Regions from separate parts of the Glutamicibacter arilaitensis Re117 genome, predicted to be linked through region 1. Evidence: riboswitches for the same ligand, from Rfam matches in the RefSeq annotation. Region 1 holds a riboswitch; each other region holds the start of a gene.
The links. Region 1 has a riboswitch for S-adenosylmethionine ahead of AARI_RS05195 (bifunctional o-acetylhomoserine/o-acetylserine sulfhydrylase). Riboswitches for the same ligand answer to the same signal wherever they lie in the genome.
Positions count from the first base shown of each region.

Region 2: it holds a riboswitch for S-adenosylmethionine, as region 1 does, so the genes downstream of both, AARI_RS04000 (O-acetylhomoserine aminocarboxypropyltransferase/cysteine synthase family protein) here and AARI_RS05195 (bifunctional o-acetylhomoserine/o-acetylserine sulfhydrylase) in region 1, are expected to answer to the same signal.
Region 3: it holds a riboswitch for S-adenosylmethionine, as region 1 does, so the genes downstream of both, AARI_RS01695 (ABC transporter ATP-binding protein) here and AARI_RS05195 (bifunctional o-acetylhomoserine/o-acetylserine sulfhydrylase) in region 1, are expected to answer to the same signal.
Region 4: it holds a riboswitch for S-adenosylmethionine, as region 1 does, so the genes downstream of both, AARI_RS14975 (OsmC family protein) here and AARI_RS05195 (bifunctional o-acetylhomoserine/o-acetylserine sulfhydrylase) in region 1, are expected to answer to the same signal.

Region 1 covers NC_014550.1:1,031,645-1,035,212, forward strand. The annotation lists gene AARI_RS05180 (CPBP family intramembrane glutamic endopeptidase) at 1-579, shown strand, start outside; gene AARI_RS05185 (GNAT family acetyltransferase) at 598-1,035, shown strand; gene AARI_RS05190 (VOC family protein) at 1,085-1,729, opposite strand; SAM riboswitch class IV at 1,903-2,021, shown strand; gene AARI_RS05195 (bifunctional o-acetylhomoserine/o-acetylserine sulfhydrylase) at 2,113-3,456, shown strand; gene metX (homoserine O-acetyltransferase MetX) at 3,459-3,568, shown strand, end outside.
Region 2 covers NC_014550.1:771,637-775,204, reverse strand. The annotation lists gene AARI_RS04005 (cystathionine gamma-synthase) at 1-600, opposite strand, end outside; gene AARI_RS04000 (O-acetylhomoserine aminocarboxypropyltransferase/cysteine synthase family protein) at 597-1,910, opposite strand; SAM riboswitch class I at 1,999-2,089, opposite strand; partial or broken gene AARI_RS03995 (LysR family transcriptional regulator) at 2,322-3,264, opposite strand; gene AARI_RS03990 (DUF1852 domain-containing protein) at 3,387-3,568, shown strand, end outside.
Region 3 covers NC_014550.1:270,836-274,403, forward strand. The annotation lists gene AARI_RS01690 (aliphatic sulfonate ABC transporter substrate-binding protein) at 1-774, opposite strand, end outside; gene AARI_RS01695 (ABC transporter ATP-binding protein) at 860-1,681, opposite strand; SAM riboswitch class I at 1,688-1,788, opposite strand; SAM riboswitch class I at 2,055-2,146, shown strand; gene AARI_RS01700 (acyl-CoA dehydrogenase family protein) at 2,162-3,493, shown strand; gene AARI_RS01705 (LLM class flavin-dependent oxidoreductase) at 3,547-3,568, shown strand, end outside.
Region 4 covers NC_014550.1:3,133,241-3,136,808, reverse strand. The annotation lists gene AARI_RS14985 (SDR family oxidoreductase) at 1-249, shown strand, start outside; gene AARI_RS14980 (L-idonate 5-dehydrogenase) at 263-1,291, shown strand; gene AARI_RS14975 (OsmC family protein) at 1,373-1,924, opposite strand; SAM riboswitch class IV at 1,955-2,076, opposite strand; gene AARI_RS14970 (DEAD/DEAH box helicase) at 2,216-3,568, shown strand, end outside.

The sequences.
Region 1 (3,568 bases):
GACTTCTCCTACCAGCTGCTGGACATCATCTTTGCCCTGGTTCCAGTGGTGCTGGCGTTGTATCTGATGAAGCGCACTACCGGGAGAACCATCCGCGATATCGGTTTCGATATACGCAAGCCGGGCAAGGACGCGCTGCTTGGAGCAGGACTGTTCTTGGCCATGGGCGTAGGCACGCTGGGAGTCTATGCCGCGGGGCGGGCTTTGGGCATCACGACGGCACTGTCTGCAGCGAACTTGGGAGATTATTGGTGGAGCGTGCCGGTGCTTCTGCTCTCGGCCGTACGCCATGCGGTGCTCGAAGAAGTCCTGATGCTCGGATTCCTGTTCACCTATACCAGGAAATTGAAAATGGGCCCGTGGTCCATCATCATCCTTTCCGCTGTCATCCGCGGCAGCTACCACCTGTACCAAGGTGCAGGTCCGATGATCGGCAACATGCTCATGGGCGTGGTGTTCGGCTGGATCTACCAGAAGTACGGGCGGGTCATGCCGCTGGTCATTGCGCACTTCCTGCTCGATGCCATCGGGTTCGTCGGCTATGCATTGATTGGGCCGGCCATCGGAATCGGCCAATAGTGCCGTTATGCTGGGCTGATGCAGATTACCGAGCTGAGCGAGAAATACCTCCACCAAGCTGTTGACTTGTGGGAAACCACCGGGCTGACTCGTCCGTGGAATGATCCGCTCGCTGACGCTCGACGGGCTTTGCGCGAACCCACCTCTACGGTGCTGGCCATGATCGAAAATGATCAGGTTGTGGGCACTGCGATGACTGGCCATGACGGGCACCGCGGTTGGCTCTACTACGTTGCGGTGGATCCGCGCAGGCAGGGCAATGGCCTGGGCAGGTCCTTGGTGGATGCGGCCAGCCGGTGGCTGCGAGAACGGGCAGTGCCCAAGGTGCAGCTCATGGTCCGCAGCGAAAACGCTAGCGTCATCGATTTCTATGAACCCCTGGGCTTTGAAGACCAGCAGGTCGTTGTCTTGGGCCGGCGTCTGGACCAGTCTGAGGCAAGAGCCGGAAAAGAATGAAGGCGGGGACGCCATTGTCCCCGCCTTCGTGAGTTCATTTTTGAACTTCTTACAGCACCACGGTGCCGGACTCGGTTTCAAAGGTTACCGACATGATGCCCGGAGTGCCATTCGGAGCTTCATATTGCATGGTGACAGCTCCCAAATTGACGTTCTGCGGCTGGCCGAGCCAATCCAGCACCCGTTCGCGCGAACCGGCGATGGCTATCTCGCTGATGGCACCAACCGGTTCAAGCGACTTGGACGGATGCAGGTCCTCAGTACCGTCATCCCATGAGATCAGGTATGGGCACTGCGGGTCGGCGATCAGGCCCTTGATGCCAATTTGCTGCCAGGTCAGTTCGCGGCCATCAGGGAACTTGCGGTTGCCAGGCACTGACTTGCGGCCCAGGCGGTCTTCGGCGCTGGATAGATCCTCCACCGAGACGCACCAGCCCATCCAGCCACCGCCGAGTTCCGAGCGGGCGCGAACAGCCTGTCCGAAGGGTGCCTTGTCGCTGGCCGGGTGGTTCAGCACCTCGACTACTTCCAAGTACTGGCCGTGCTTGAGCGGGAAGATGACATTGCGTGTTCCGAATCGTGGATGCACGCCACCCTTGACGAACTCCAAGCCGAGCGACTCGGAGATTCTTTGCGCGGTTGGCATCAGCCCATCAGGGCCGCATGCATAACTTACGTGATCTAGCCTCATCATGTGCCCATCATGGCAACATGTGATGACAGTCTCTACTTAGGCAACCCTAAGCGGGGTGAATGCTATCGAATAGTCTGCGGAAAAGTCCTCAAAAATACGGAATATGACCGATTGAGTCCAAGATCAAGCGCCTGCATTGCAAAGATCTTCGGTTCTCGGGCAAACTGGATGCAGGTCATGAGTCCCAGTAACAAGCCCCGGCTTACTGGGCGGCAACCCTCCACCGCGGTGGGGTGCCCCGGGTGAAGACCTGGCCCTTGAATGCGCAAGGCATCAAGGACAAGCGCGGGTTACCCCTGGAAGTTCTCTCGATACGGTGCTTCCTGTCGGTGTCTTTTCAGTGGCGTACCCCCATAGTCATGAAACGCTATTTGGAGGAAACCATGAGCAGCAACTGGTCATTTGAAACCCGTCAGATCCACTCCGGCCAGACCCCGGATCCGACAACTGGAGCACGAGCTCTCCCTATTTTCCAGACCACTTCTTTCGTCTTCCCTAGCGCCAAGAGCGCTGCTGCGCGATTCGCGCTGCAAGAATTGGAGCCGATCTACACGCGTATCGGAAACCCGACGACCGACGCAGTGGAAACCCGCATTGCCGACCTTGAAGGCGGTGTCGGAGCACTGCTGCTCTCATCGGGACAGGCAGCAACCACCTTCGCCATCTTGAACTTGGCCGAAGCCGGCGACCACCTGGTTGCCAGCCCAAGCCTTTACGGCGGAACGCAGAACCTGCTCAAGCACACCCTGAAACGCCTGGGCATCGAGGTCACCTTCGTCTCTGATCCGGATAACCTCGATGAATGGCGTGCCGCCGTCCGCCCGAACACCAAGGCATTCTTCGGAGAGAGCATCTCCAATCCGCGTCAGGATGTCCTGAATATCGAGGACATTTCGGCCATCGCCCACGAAGCCGGCGTGCCGCTGCTGGTGGACAACACCCTGGCCACCCCGTACCTGATCCGCCCGATTGAGTGGGGCGCGGATATCGTGATCCACTCGGCTACCAAATTCCTTGGCGGCCACGGAAATGCCATCGCAGGCGTCATCGTGGATTCGGGCAAATTCGACTTCGGCAAGGATGCGGAACGCTTCCCAGGATTCAACACCCCGGATGAGTCCTACAACGGCCTGGTCTTCGCCCGCGACCTGGGTGTCAATGGCATCCTGGGCGCGAATCTGGCCTACATCCTCAAGGCCCGTGTGCAGCTGCTGCGCGACTTGGGCGCCTCGGTTGCACCGTTCAATGCTTTCCTGATCGCCCAGGGGCTGGAAACCTTGTCGCTGCGCATTGAGCGCCACGGCCAGAACGCCGTCGAGGTTGCCAACTGGCTCGAAGCCCGCGGCGAAGTGCGCAAGGTTGCTTACGCAGGCCTGAAGTCCTCGCCTTGGTACGAGCGTGCGCAGAAGTACAGCGACCAGGGCGCTGGCTCGGTCATCGCCTTCGAATTGGAAGGCGGCTCAGAAGCAGGCCAGGCCTTCGTCGACGCGCTGGTGCTGCACTCCAACGTGGCGAATATCGGCGACGTGCGCTCCTTGGTCATCCACCCGGCCTCCACGACCCACGCGCAGCTTTCCGAGGCCGAGCAGGTTGCCGCTGGCGTCAGCCCGGGACTGGTGCGCCTGAGCGTTGGGCTGGAGAACATCAAGGACATTCTGGCCGATTTGGAACTGGGCTTCGCAGCTGTCGGCGCCCTTGAGAACAAGGAACTGCAGGAAACTCTCTAGGCATGGCATCCATTGTGACTACTGAAGATACTCTTCGCGCCGAAGAGCTCGCTGGCGGACAAGACGGCATTTTGCGTCGTAGTTCCGTGGGGGAGCACCGCTTTGAATTTGG
Region 2 (3,568 bases), 260 kb from region 1:
GATGTACTTGGTGGTGGAATGGACCACCGCGTGGGCGCCGAAATCCAGCGGCCGCTGCAGGTACGGGGTGGCGAAGGTGTTGTCCACCACCAGCAGGGCGCCGTGCTCGGCCGCGATGGCTGCCCAGCCGGCCAGGTCGGCGATGCCCAGCAGCGGGTTGGACGGGGTCTCCACCCAGAGCAGCGCGGTGTTCGGGCGCACCGCGGCGCGCACCGCATCCAGGTTGGTGATGTCCACCGCGGAAGAGGTGATCCCCCATTTGCCGTGCAGCTTGGAGATCAGCCGGTTGGTGCCGCCGTAGCCGTCGGCGCCCAGGATGATGTGGTCGCCCGGTTCCAGCACTGCGCGCAGCAGTGCGTCTTCGGCGGCGATCCCCGAAGCGAAGGAGAAGCCGGCGGCGCCGCCTTCCAGCGCGGCGAGCTGGGATTCGAAGCCGTTGCGGGTCGGGTTGGAGCCGCGCGAGTACTCGTGCCCGGCGCGCAGCACGTTGATGCCGTCCTGGATGAAGGTGCTGGTCTGGTAGATCGGCGGGATCACCGCACCGGTGTGCGGATCCTTGTGCTGGCCGGCGTGCACGGCCAGGGTGTTGAAGCCGCTCATGCGAAACTCACTTCCTTGGTGCCGGCGGTGGCCTGGGTTGCGGCCAATGCAAGATCCAGCGATTGGGTGATATCTGCGAGCAGGTCGGCGGGGTCTTCCAATCCCACCGACAGGCGCAGGGTGGAGGTGTTCAGGCCGGCGTCGGCCAGCTGCTGCTCCGAGAGCCGGCAGTGCGTCATGGTCGCCGGGTGGGAGACCATGGTGCGGGTGTCCCCCACATTCGCGGCCAGGGAAATCAGCTTGAGCCCGTCGATCACCGGGGAAACCAGGGATGGGTGGGCCAGCTCGATGGCCAGCACGCAGCCGGTGCCCTTCGGCGCCAGCGCCCGGGCCAGCTCGTGGCTGGGGTGCTCGGGCAACGACGGGTGGTGGATGGCGGCAATGCCCGGATACTCGGCAAGCGCGTCGATCAGCCTGGTGACGCTGCGCTGCACGTGGGCGGCGCGCACCGGCAGGGTCTCGATGCCTGCCAGGATGCCCTGGGCGCTGGCCGGGGCCAGGGTCGGGCCCAGGTCGTGCAGGAACTTGGAGCGCACCAGCATCGCGTAGGCGGCCGGTCCGTGGCGCTCAAGCAGCGACGTGCCATTCAGCCGCACCCGCGGGGCGGCGATCTGCGGCCAGCGGGAGGAATCGGAGAAGTCGAAAGTTCCCGAATCCACCACTACCCCGCCGAGCACCGAGCCGTGCCCGGCCAATCCCTTGGTGGCCGAGTGCACCACGATATCCGCACCGAGTTCCAGCGGGCGCACATTCAGCGGCGTGGCCAGGGTGTTATCGACAACCACCGGGATGTTGCGCTCGTGCGCGATCGCCGCAATGGCCGGGATGTCGGCCACGGTGCACAGCGGGTTGGAGACCGACTCCAGGAAGAACGCCCGGGTGTCCGACTCAATGGCAGCGGCCCAAGCGGACGGATCGGCCTGGTCGACAAAGCTGACGCGGATCCCGAAGTCCGCGAAGGTGTCGGTGAACAGGTCCACGGTGCCGCCGTAGAGCGAGGAGGAGGCCACGATGTGCTTGGGTCCCTGGGTCAGGGCAAGCAGGGACAGGGCCACGGCGGCCTGCCCGGTGGCGGTGGCCACCGCGTGGGCCCCGCCTTCCAGGGCGGCCACGCGCTGTTCGAGAATCGAGACGGTGGGGTTGCCGGTGCGCGAGTAGGTGAAGCCGGCCTGGCGCAGGGCGAACTTCTCGATCGCTTCGGCATGCGATGCGAATTGGTAGGCCGCGGAATTGTGCAGTGGCGGCAGCATCGGGCGGAAGTCTCCGCTCGGGCGGTACCCTGCGTGCACCGCGTCGGTTTCCTGGCTCATGGCTCCTCCTCGTTTCTCTGCGAGGGAGTGCACCGATTGGCATCGTGCGGCGGCACGAAGCACAGTACGCAAAAACGCGTTCGGAACTGCTCCATCGTTCCTGGCATTAGCACCTTTCGGTTTCCCGATGGTTGCTGCGACGTCAACGAGCCAGATCTCTTAGTCGCTCTTGATGGTTTGTTGTTCCTCCATGGTTGGCCATGGGCCGCAAACGGTGCAAGCGTTATCGGGCGGCCGGCTTCATACAAGGCCGCCAGGCTTCATATGACTTCTCGTTGTCATGATGACGCGGTGACCGGCAGCACTTTATGACGCGAAGTTTTGAGATGAATCGGCGTGATGTAGAGGTTTTGCTGGAAGTTTGTGACGATGTGCCGGTGCTCGGTGACCGGGAGTTACGCCACTGGCGGCTCAGCCGAGCACTTCTACCCCGAAGCTGGCGACCACGGTGCGCACTTCTTGCAGGTAGCGCTGGGCCTGGTCGGTGAGCGGGATGGCGGCGTGGTCGATCCAGCCGATTTCGATGCGCTCCTCGATGGCCAGCGGGATGGCCACGATGGAGGGGGTCCAGCTCGTCGCTGATGATGCCGGTGGAGATCGTGTACCCGCCCAAGCCGATCATGAGGTTGAAGATGGTGGCGCGGTCCGAGACCTGGATTTCGCGCTGGCTGGAGCGCGTGGAGAGCACCTCTTCGGCGAAGTAGAACGAGTTGTTCGCCCCCTGGTCGAAGGTCAGCCGGGGCAGGTCTTCGAGGTCTTCGAGCGTGACCTGGGTACGGGTGGCCAGCGGGTTGCTGCGCGAGATGAAAATATGCGGATCGGCCAGGAACAGCGGGTGGAAGACCAGCCGGGATTCGCGCAGCAGCTTGTCGATGACCTTCCGGTTGAAGTCGTTGCGGTACAGGATCCCGATGTCGCTGCGCAGCGTGCGCACGTCCTCGATGATCTGCTCGGTGCGGGTCTCGCGCAGCGAAAACTGGTACTCCTCGGCCCCGCTGGCCTGCACCATCCGCACGAAGGCATCCACCGAAAAGGAGTAGTGCTGGGTCGAGACGCCCAGCAGCCGCCGGGCTGAGGGTCGGCCGAGATATCGATGTTCAAGAAGCTCCACCTGCTCGAGCACCTGCCGGGCGTAGCCCAGGAATTCTGCGCCTTCGGCGGTGAGTGTCACTCCCCTGGCCGAGCGCATCAGCAAGGTGCGCCCCACCCGTGATTCAAGTTCCTTCATCGCTGAGGACATGCTGGGCTGCGCGACGTAAATGAGGTCGGCGGCAGCCGAGATCGACCCCTCCGAGGCGACCGCCACGAAATAGCGAAGTTGCTGCAGCGTCAATCCATTTGTTCCCTGTACCATAGCCAGAGTCTATATGAATCCATAGTTATATCGAGTTACCCGATATCAAGAATCTCCCTGCATGATTGACGCATCGACTTCCCCTCGGCCTGCCCAGGCCTCCCAAATACAGATTGGCCATCATGGCAGACGCATTAAATTTCAGCATTAGCACCACCAGATTCGACGAGAATTACTCCCCTTCGACAAATTCGCGAACCACGACAAACTTCGCTAATTTGGCACGCGGAGAGCGCCGCGAAGAGAACCTGCGCAATGCCCTGACGATGATCAACCGCCGGTTCAATTCCTTGGCTCACTGGGA
Region 3 (3,568 bases), 760 kb from region 1:
GGTCTCTTCAGGGTTCTCGGTAGCCCAGGCACGCGCCTTTTCGTAGGAGTCGACCACCAGCTGCGCCAGTTCCGGGCTTTCTTCGATGAAGTCTTCGCGGGCATTCAGCGCACCGTAGGTGTTGAAATCAAGGTTGCGGTATACCAGCGAGGCGCCGTCTTCTTCGGCGGCGGCCATGATCGGATCCAAGCCGCTCCAAGCATCAACCGAACCATTGGCCAATGCGGTACGCCCGTCGGCATGCTGCAGGTTCTGCAGCTTGATGTCGTCTTCGCTGAGCCCGGCTTCTTCCAAGCTCTGCAGCAGGAAGAAGTACGGGTCGGTGCCCTTGGTGGCTGCGACGGTCTTGCCCTTCAGATCCTTCACGGAGCTGATCTTCGAATCCTTGCCGATCACCAGCGCGGCCCATTCAGGCTGCGAGTACAACGCGATGGTCTTGATCGGCGAACCGTTGGAGCGGGCCAGCAATGCGGCCGAACCTGCGGTGGAGCCCACGTCGATTGCGTCAGCTCGCAGCGCTTCGTTGGCCTTGTTGGAACCAGCGGACTGGATCCATTCAACGCTGACGCCGGATTCCTTAGCAGCTTCGTCCAGCCAGCCCTTCTCCTTGAGCACCAGGCTCAGTGGATTGTAGGTAGCGAAATCGATGGACAGCGTCTTGTCCGCGTTGGCGGCCGTAGCGTTTTCGCCGGCGCAACCGGCAAGCGCCGAGGTGCCAAGCAGCAGGGCGGCGGCGGACAATGCGGTACGGCGGGTGAAGCGGTTCGAAAGCATAGAAAATCCTAATAATGTGCGTGCAAGTGAGGTGGAAACTAGCCACTTGGGATGAAAACTCCAAGGCGCCGTGAGGCGCATGGGGCTAGTGATTGGTGGGATCGACGCCCAGCAGGCGCAACAGATGTGCGCGGTGTGCGGCAAACTGGCTGTCGGTGTGCCGACGCGGTTGAGCGGCGTGCAAGGACAGGTCCTCGATGACGCTTGCGGCGCCGGTGGTGCCGGCGCGGCCCAGGACAATGACCCGATCAGCGAGCGTCAAGGCTTCATCCACATCGTGGGTCACCATCAAAACGGTGGTGGGGAACGACTTGTGGATGGACAGCAGCAGGTCTTGCATCTTCAAGCGGGTCAGTGCGTCCAGTGCGCCGAAGGGTTCGTCTAGGAGCAGCACTCCTGGGCGGCGGGCCAATGCGCGGGCCAGCGATACCCGCTGGGCCATGCCGCCGGAAATTTCCCGTGGGCGCAGGTGCGCTGCGTGGCTCAATCCGGTGAGCTCGATCAGTTCATCGATGAGCGTCTCGCCGGCGGACTTTTCAGTGCCTGGTGCCAGCCCGAGGGCAATGTTTTCGCGAACCGATCGCCATGGCAGCAATCGCGGTTCTTGGAAAGCGACGGCGCACAGATCGTTGATGCCGTTCACATCGTGGTTGCCCGTGCGGATGGAACCGGTCGACGGGTGGTCCAGGCCGGATACCGAACGCAGCAGGGTGGACTTGCCGCAGCCGCTGGCACCGAGGATCGCGACGACCTGGCCCGCGGTTATCTGCAAGTTGATAGCCGCTAGTACGGTGCGGCTTTCCTTCTTGGTAGTAAAGGTGCGTGAGACGTCGGTGAAGCTGACATCCAATGCACCAGAAGAGGCGGCGCTTGTCCCCGTTGGGGGCGCTGCGTAAGTAAGAGCCATGATTCATCTCCATCGTTCCTGGCGGTAGCACCGGCCTGCGGAGGGTAGTCCGTAGGTGGTTGCTGCGGCGTCGTAGAGCCAGATCTCTCGGCCGCTCGGGATGGTTACTCATCCATTACAGGCATTCGAACGAATTGAACGCAAATCTTGCGTAACATGAAAAATATTCGATAACTACGTCACATGTGGAGGATATTTCGTTATTTATTTCATTAGATGCGTGTTTGGGCGACATTCGCCAATTCTGTGCAAGTCATCTTCGGTCTCACCGGCAATAGGTCGCGCAAGTGCCGTCCAACCCCGTGCGCATCGCGAGACGAAATGTGACTTCGGGGCTTGGAATCGCACGATTGTTACGGCTACAAATGGATACGACCCATCCAGAGCGGCTGAGAGATCTGGCTCGAAGACGCCGCAGCAACCACCCCAAGCGCGGGACGGTGCTACCGCCAGGACCGATGGAAAGAATTGAGAATTTTGATGCCTATTGGCCATTCGCCCAATGCCGACGGACTGGACTTCAACCAGCTCAGTGATCCTTCGCAGGCCACCGCGCTGGAACTGGACAATTTCGAAGAACAGCTTCCGACAAGGCAATTGCTGAAAATTACGCCGGGACCTAGCGCGGATGAGCAGTACGACCGGCTCGCTGGAATTTTCCGTCCGGTGTTCTCCCAGATCGCTGCGAACGCCAAAGACCGCGACCTGAACCGGGTGCTTCCCTTCGAACAGGTGGGATTGCTCAATCGCGAACGCTTCGGCGCGCTGCGACTTCCTGTGGCAGACGGAGGCTACGGGGCCCGGCTGTCAGATGTATTCCGTTTGCTCATCGAGCTGTCCGAGGCGGACTCCCACGTCGGACAGCTGTGGCGTGCGCACATCGCCTTCGTGGAAAACGTGTTGGCGCTGGATGACGAGGCGCTGCGCACGAAATGGATCGCGCGCATTGCCGCCGGCCAGATCATCGGCAACGCCTATACCGAACGCGGGGGCAATGCCCTGGGCACCTTGAACACCGCAGCCAGCCTCGTGGATGGCCGCTGGGTCGTCGACGGCGAGAAGTACTACTGCACGGGCACCATCTTTGCCGACTGGACCACCGTTGCCGTGTCCCACCCGGAACTGGCCGGACGCCAGATTGCGGTAGTCTCCACCCAGCGAAGCGGCGTGAAGATCCTTGATGACTGGGATGGCTTCGGCCAGGGGCTGACCGGAACCGGGACCACCGAGTTCCGCCAGGTCCCGGTGGATTGCTTCATGCCGCAGCAGACCAATGACTCCGAAGCTGCCATCTTCCAGCTGGTTCTCATGGCGGTGCAGGCGGGCATCGCCCGCGCGGCACTGAACGACCTGCGCCGTGCGGTGCAGTCGCGAACCCGCATCTTCACCACCGGTACCGGTGTCCCTGTTTACCAGGAACCCCAGGTGCTGCAGCTGGTGGGCGAAGTATCAGCGGAATCCTTCGCTGCTGACTCCGTAGTCATCGGAGCGGTGCTTGAAGTCGAAGCGGCTCTGGGCGATCCGGGGTTGAACGATGAAGAGCGCTATGCGGTCTGCGAGCTTGCCGCCAACCGCGCGCAAACCGTGGTCCAGCCGTTGGCTATCGGAGTGACCAGCAAGATTTTCGACGGGCTTGGAGCTTCGTCGACCAGAAGCGGCTGCAATCTGGACCGGCACTGGCGCAACGCGCGGACCATTGCCACGCATAACCCGGCGATCTACAAGGCACGCATCGTCGGGGACTACGAGATCAACGGGGTCCAGCCGCAGCGCCTGTCAGTTACCGGCGAAGACTCGACCCATCGGGCCTAGGGCCTGGCACAGACCAGCAACAATTCACTTAACCGATTTACGGGGGCACAACAATGAGCGAGAACAAGCGCGAGA
Region 4 (3,568 bases), 1.8 Mb from region 1:
ACCGCAGAATGGGCCGGAGCAGGACTTCAGATCAACGGCATCGCACCGGGCTATATCCACACCGAAATGACGCAGAATCTGGTGGATGACGAGAAATTCAACTCCTGGATCCTGGGCCGCACCCCGGCTGGCCGTTGGGGAACCGTCGAGGACCTGGCAGGCCCAGCAGTGTGGTTGGCCTCGGGTGGATCGAACTACGTGAACGGGCAAACCATTTTCATCGACGGAGGCATGAGCGTTGTCGTCTAGCACCCTGTCCAACATGACCTTGGCCGTCGTGGCGCACGCGGCCGGGGACCTGCGCATCGAGCAGATCGAGCTGCCAGCACCGGCAACAAATGAGGCACGCATCGCCATCGCGTACGGCGGCATCTGCGGATCGGACCTGCACTACTGGAGCCACGGCGCCGCCGGGGAATCCATCCTCAAAGCACCGATGATTCTCGGACACGAGATCGTGGGAACTGTCATTGAAGCCGCCGCCGATGGCAGTGGTCCGCCAGCCGGAACCAAAGTTGCGGTGCACCCTGCAACACCAGGGGAGACCGGGGAACCTTATCCGGAGGCCTGCCCGAACCTTTCACCGGGATGCACCTACCTGGGCTCGGCTGCCCGCTACCCGCATACCGAGGGCGCCTTTGCGCGCGAGGTGAATCTGCCCTCCCGGATGCTTCGCGAACTGCCTGCCGGACTGTCGCTGCGCGACGCTGCGCTGGCCGAGCCAGCCGCAGTGGCTTGGCATGCGGTATCGCGAGCCGGCGAGGTTGCCGCCAAGAAGGCGTTGGTCATTGGCGCTGGCCCGATCGGAGCGCTGGCCGTGGCCGTGCTCAAGCGTGCCGGAGCCGAGGAAATCATCGCGGTGGACATGCACGATAAGCCGCTGGAAATTGCCAAGGAACTGGGTGCCACATCCACCTTGCGTGCCGATGACCAGGATGCAATTGCCAAGGTGAACGCCGATGTGGTGATCGAGGCCAGCGGCAATTACCGCGGATTGGCCTCGGCGGTGCGCGGTGCTGTGCGCGGCGGGCGCGTGGTCATGGTCGGGTTGCTGCCTTCGGGAGAGCAACCTGCACTGATTTCCCTGGCGATTACCCGCGAGCTGGAACTTGCCGGGTCCTTCCGCTTCAACGGCGAAATCGACCAGGTGCTTGCTGCCCTGGCCGATGGCTCATTGCAGATTTCCGCGGCGGTAACCCACGAATTCCCGGTGGCCGAGGGCCTCGAAGCCTTTGAAACAGCCAAGAATTCTTCGAAGTCCGGCAAGGTCTTGCTGAACTTCCTCGGGTAGTAGCCCGCCTTTACCGCAAGTGCGCCGCCGCAGCCCCCGAAGCCAGGGCCCGCGGCGGCTACTTGGTTGGTTTAGCGGACGTTAATTGGCCGCTGCAATGCTCACCGCGGTACGCACCGGTACCGGGTTGGCGAACAAATCCAGCACGGGGCAGTGGGCGTCCACTGCCTGGCGCAGCTCCTCATAGCGTTCGGCCGATTCCGGGCCGGCAATCTGGATGTCCAGATCCACAGAGGAGAAGCCCGGACGGATGGCCTTGTCGATGCCGAACAGGCCGCGGACATCGAGGTGGCCATTGGCCACAATCTTCACGTCGTCCACCTGGATGCCAAGGTTCTGGGCATACAAGCGGTAGACCACGACCTGGCAGGAAATGAGTGCGCCCAGCGCGTATTCCACTGGGCTGGCGGCCACGTCGTTGCCACCCAATGCGGCAGGCTCATCGACCTGGAAGGAATGCTTGCCGGACACAATGTTGCTGGCTACCGAATCGAAGCCCTCGCCTTCGACGGTGAACGTCAGCTTGGCGCTTTGCGGGGCGGCTGAAATGCGTTTGCCCCAGCCATGGCCTGCTTCTTGCAGGCGCTGGGCGCGGTCCTCGGAAATGCTGAGGGTAGATGCTGCGTTAGTCATGGGAATTAATCCCCTTTCTGGCGCAAGGGGCGCCATCGCTTACGCACCTTGGCGGTCAAGATGCGTCGAATCTTCACCTGGGGCACCCCGCACAATGACGAAGGAGGGTTGCCGTCCACTCAGCCAGGGCTCAAGCAGTGGAACTCGTGATTCAATGGTTCTTTTCTACCGGCCACGTTGCCTGTGAGTAAAGGGCGGGGTAACTTTTCTTCACTAAGCATCTTGTCGGGGAGCTGGCTAAGATGGAATTTAGCTTTCGGGTGCCCACTGCACGAACAACGAACGGCGAGTATGGAATTCCAGCTGACACTTTCTGCGGCCCAGACACTGGTGACCGAATCCGAATACGACTTGGGTCAGTTCCTGTGCGATTCCGGAAAAGTGCAGATTGCCAACCGGGACATGCAACCCGGCTCCACCCGCATCTCGGCAGTGGTGCTGCGCGATTCGGTGATGGCCCAGCTGGAAATCCACGGGGGCAATATCAGCTTCAGCAGCTTCTGCGGGAAGCATCCAGGTGTGCAGTCTTGCGAGGATGTCGCCGCCTTGCTCATCGAGGTGACTACCGAAGAGGACCAAGGCTTCTACGTTTCTGATTCCGGGGTGGACCCCCACGCGTGGAAACGCAACAGCAAGCCGCAGTGGGAACACACTTTGGACCGCCTGCTTCCAACTATTGTTGATGAGCCGCTGGCAGCCGAAGAACCACTGGGGCTGATCCTCAAGGTGGTCAGTGAACCACGCTACGGCGGCGAGGACGCGCTGACCTTGCAGGCGCGTCCGGCCCGCCAAGGCACCAAGAGCCCGTGGATCCAGACCGGGGTCAGCTGGCGCAGTGTGGCCTTCGACGCGCGATTTTCCAAGAAGCAGCGCCGTGCGCTGGTTGAACTGGACCGGCTGCGCGAGCACGTAGAACAAGATACCTACCGCCATTCCTGGGATCCCAAGGACTGGATCTCGCTGATGAACCTGCCCGGCCAGGACCTGCTGGATGCCTTTGAATCCCTGCGCGAAGCCGGGGTGCAGATCGTCAACGGCGGTTCAGCGGCCAAAGTGCCAGTAGAGTTCAGCGAGCAGCCAGCCCTGGCCCATGTGGATTTGCGGCGCGGTGAATATGGGCTGGTCATGGAAGGCAAACTGCATGGACCAAGCGCAGAGCATACCTACCTGCTGCCGATAGGCAACCCTCCGACCTTGCTGGCCTATGCCTCCAGCCCCTTGCCGAAGTCCAAGCAAATCGGTTTGGCACTCTTTGCTGAACCGGTGACGAAGGAACTGGCGACGTTTATTGAATCCGGAGCGCAAACCGTTCCGCAGCAAAGCATCGAACTTTTTGAACAACAGCATCTGGACCGGTTGCGCCTAATGGCACCGTTGAAAAGCGAAGATGAAAGCTACCCGATTCCGGTTCCAGCACGTCCTAGCCTCAAGGTCTGGTTGGAGAGCATCCAAACTCCACTAACCGTGCGCTATTCGTGGGAATACACCAGCAAGGGACCGCGCCAGCGTGCAGTCGAAAAGGAGATCGCCGATTCGGTCCAGGATAAGCTCGGTGCCCAGGCTTCCTTGGGCCAACTGACTTCTTCGGGTATTTTCCCGTCCAAGGAATTCACCACCTCCGAGTCCATCGACTTCTTGGTCTAC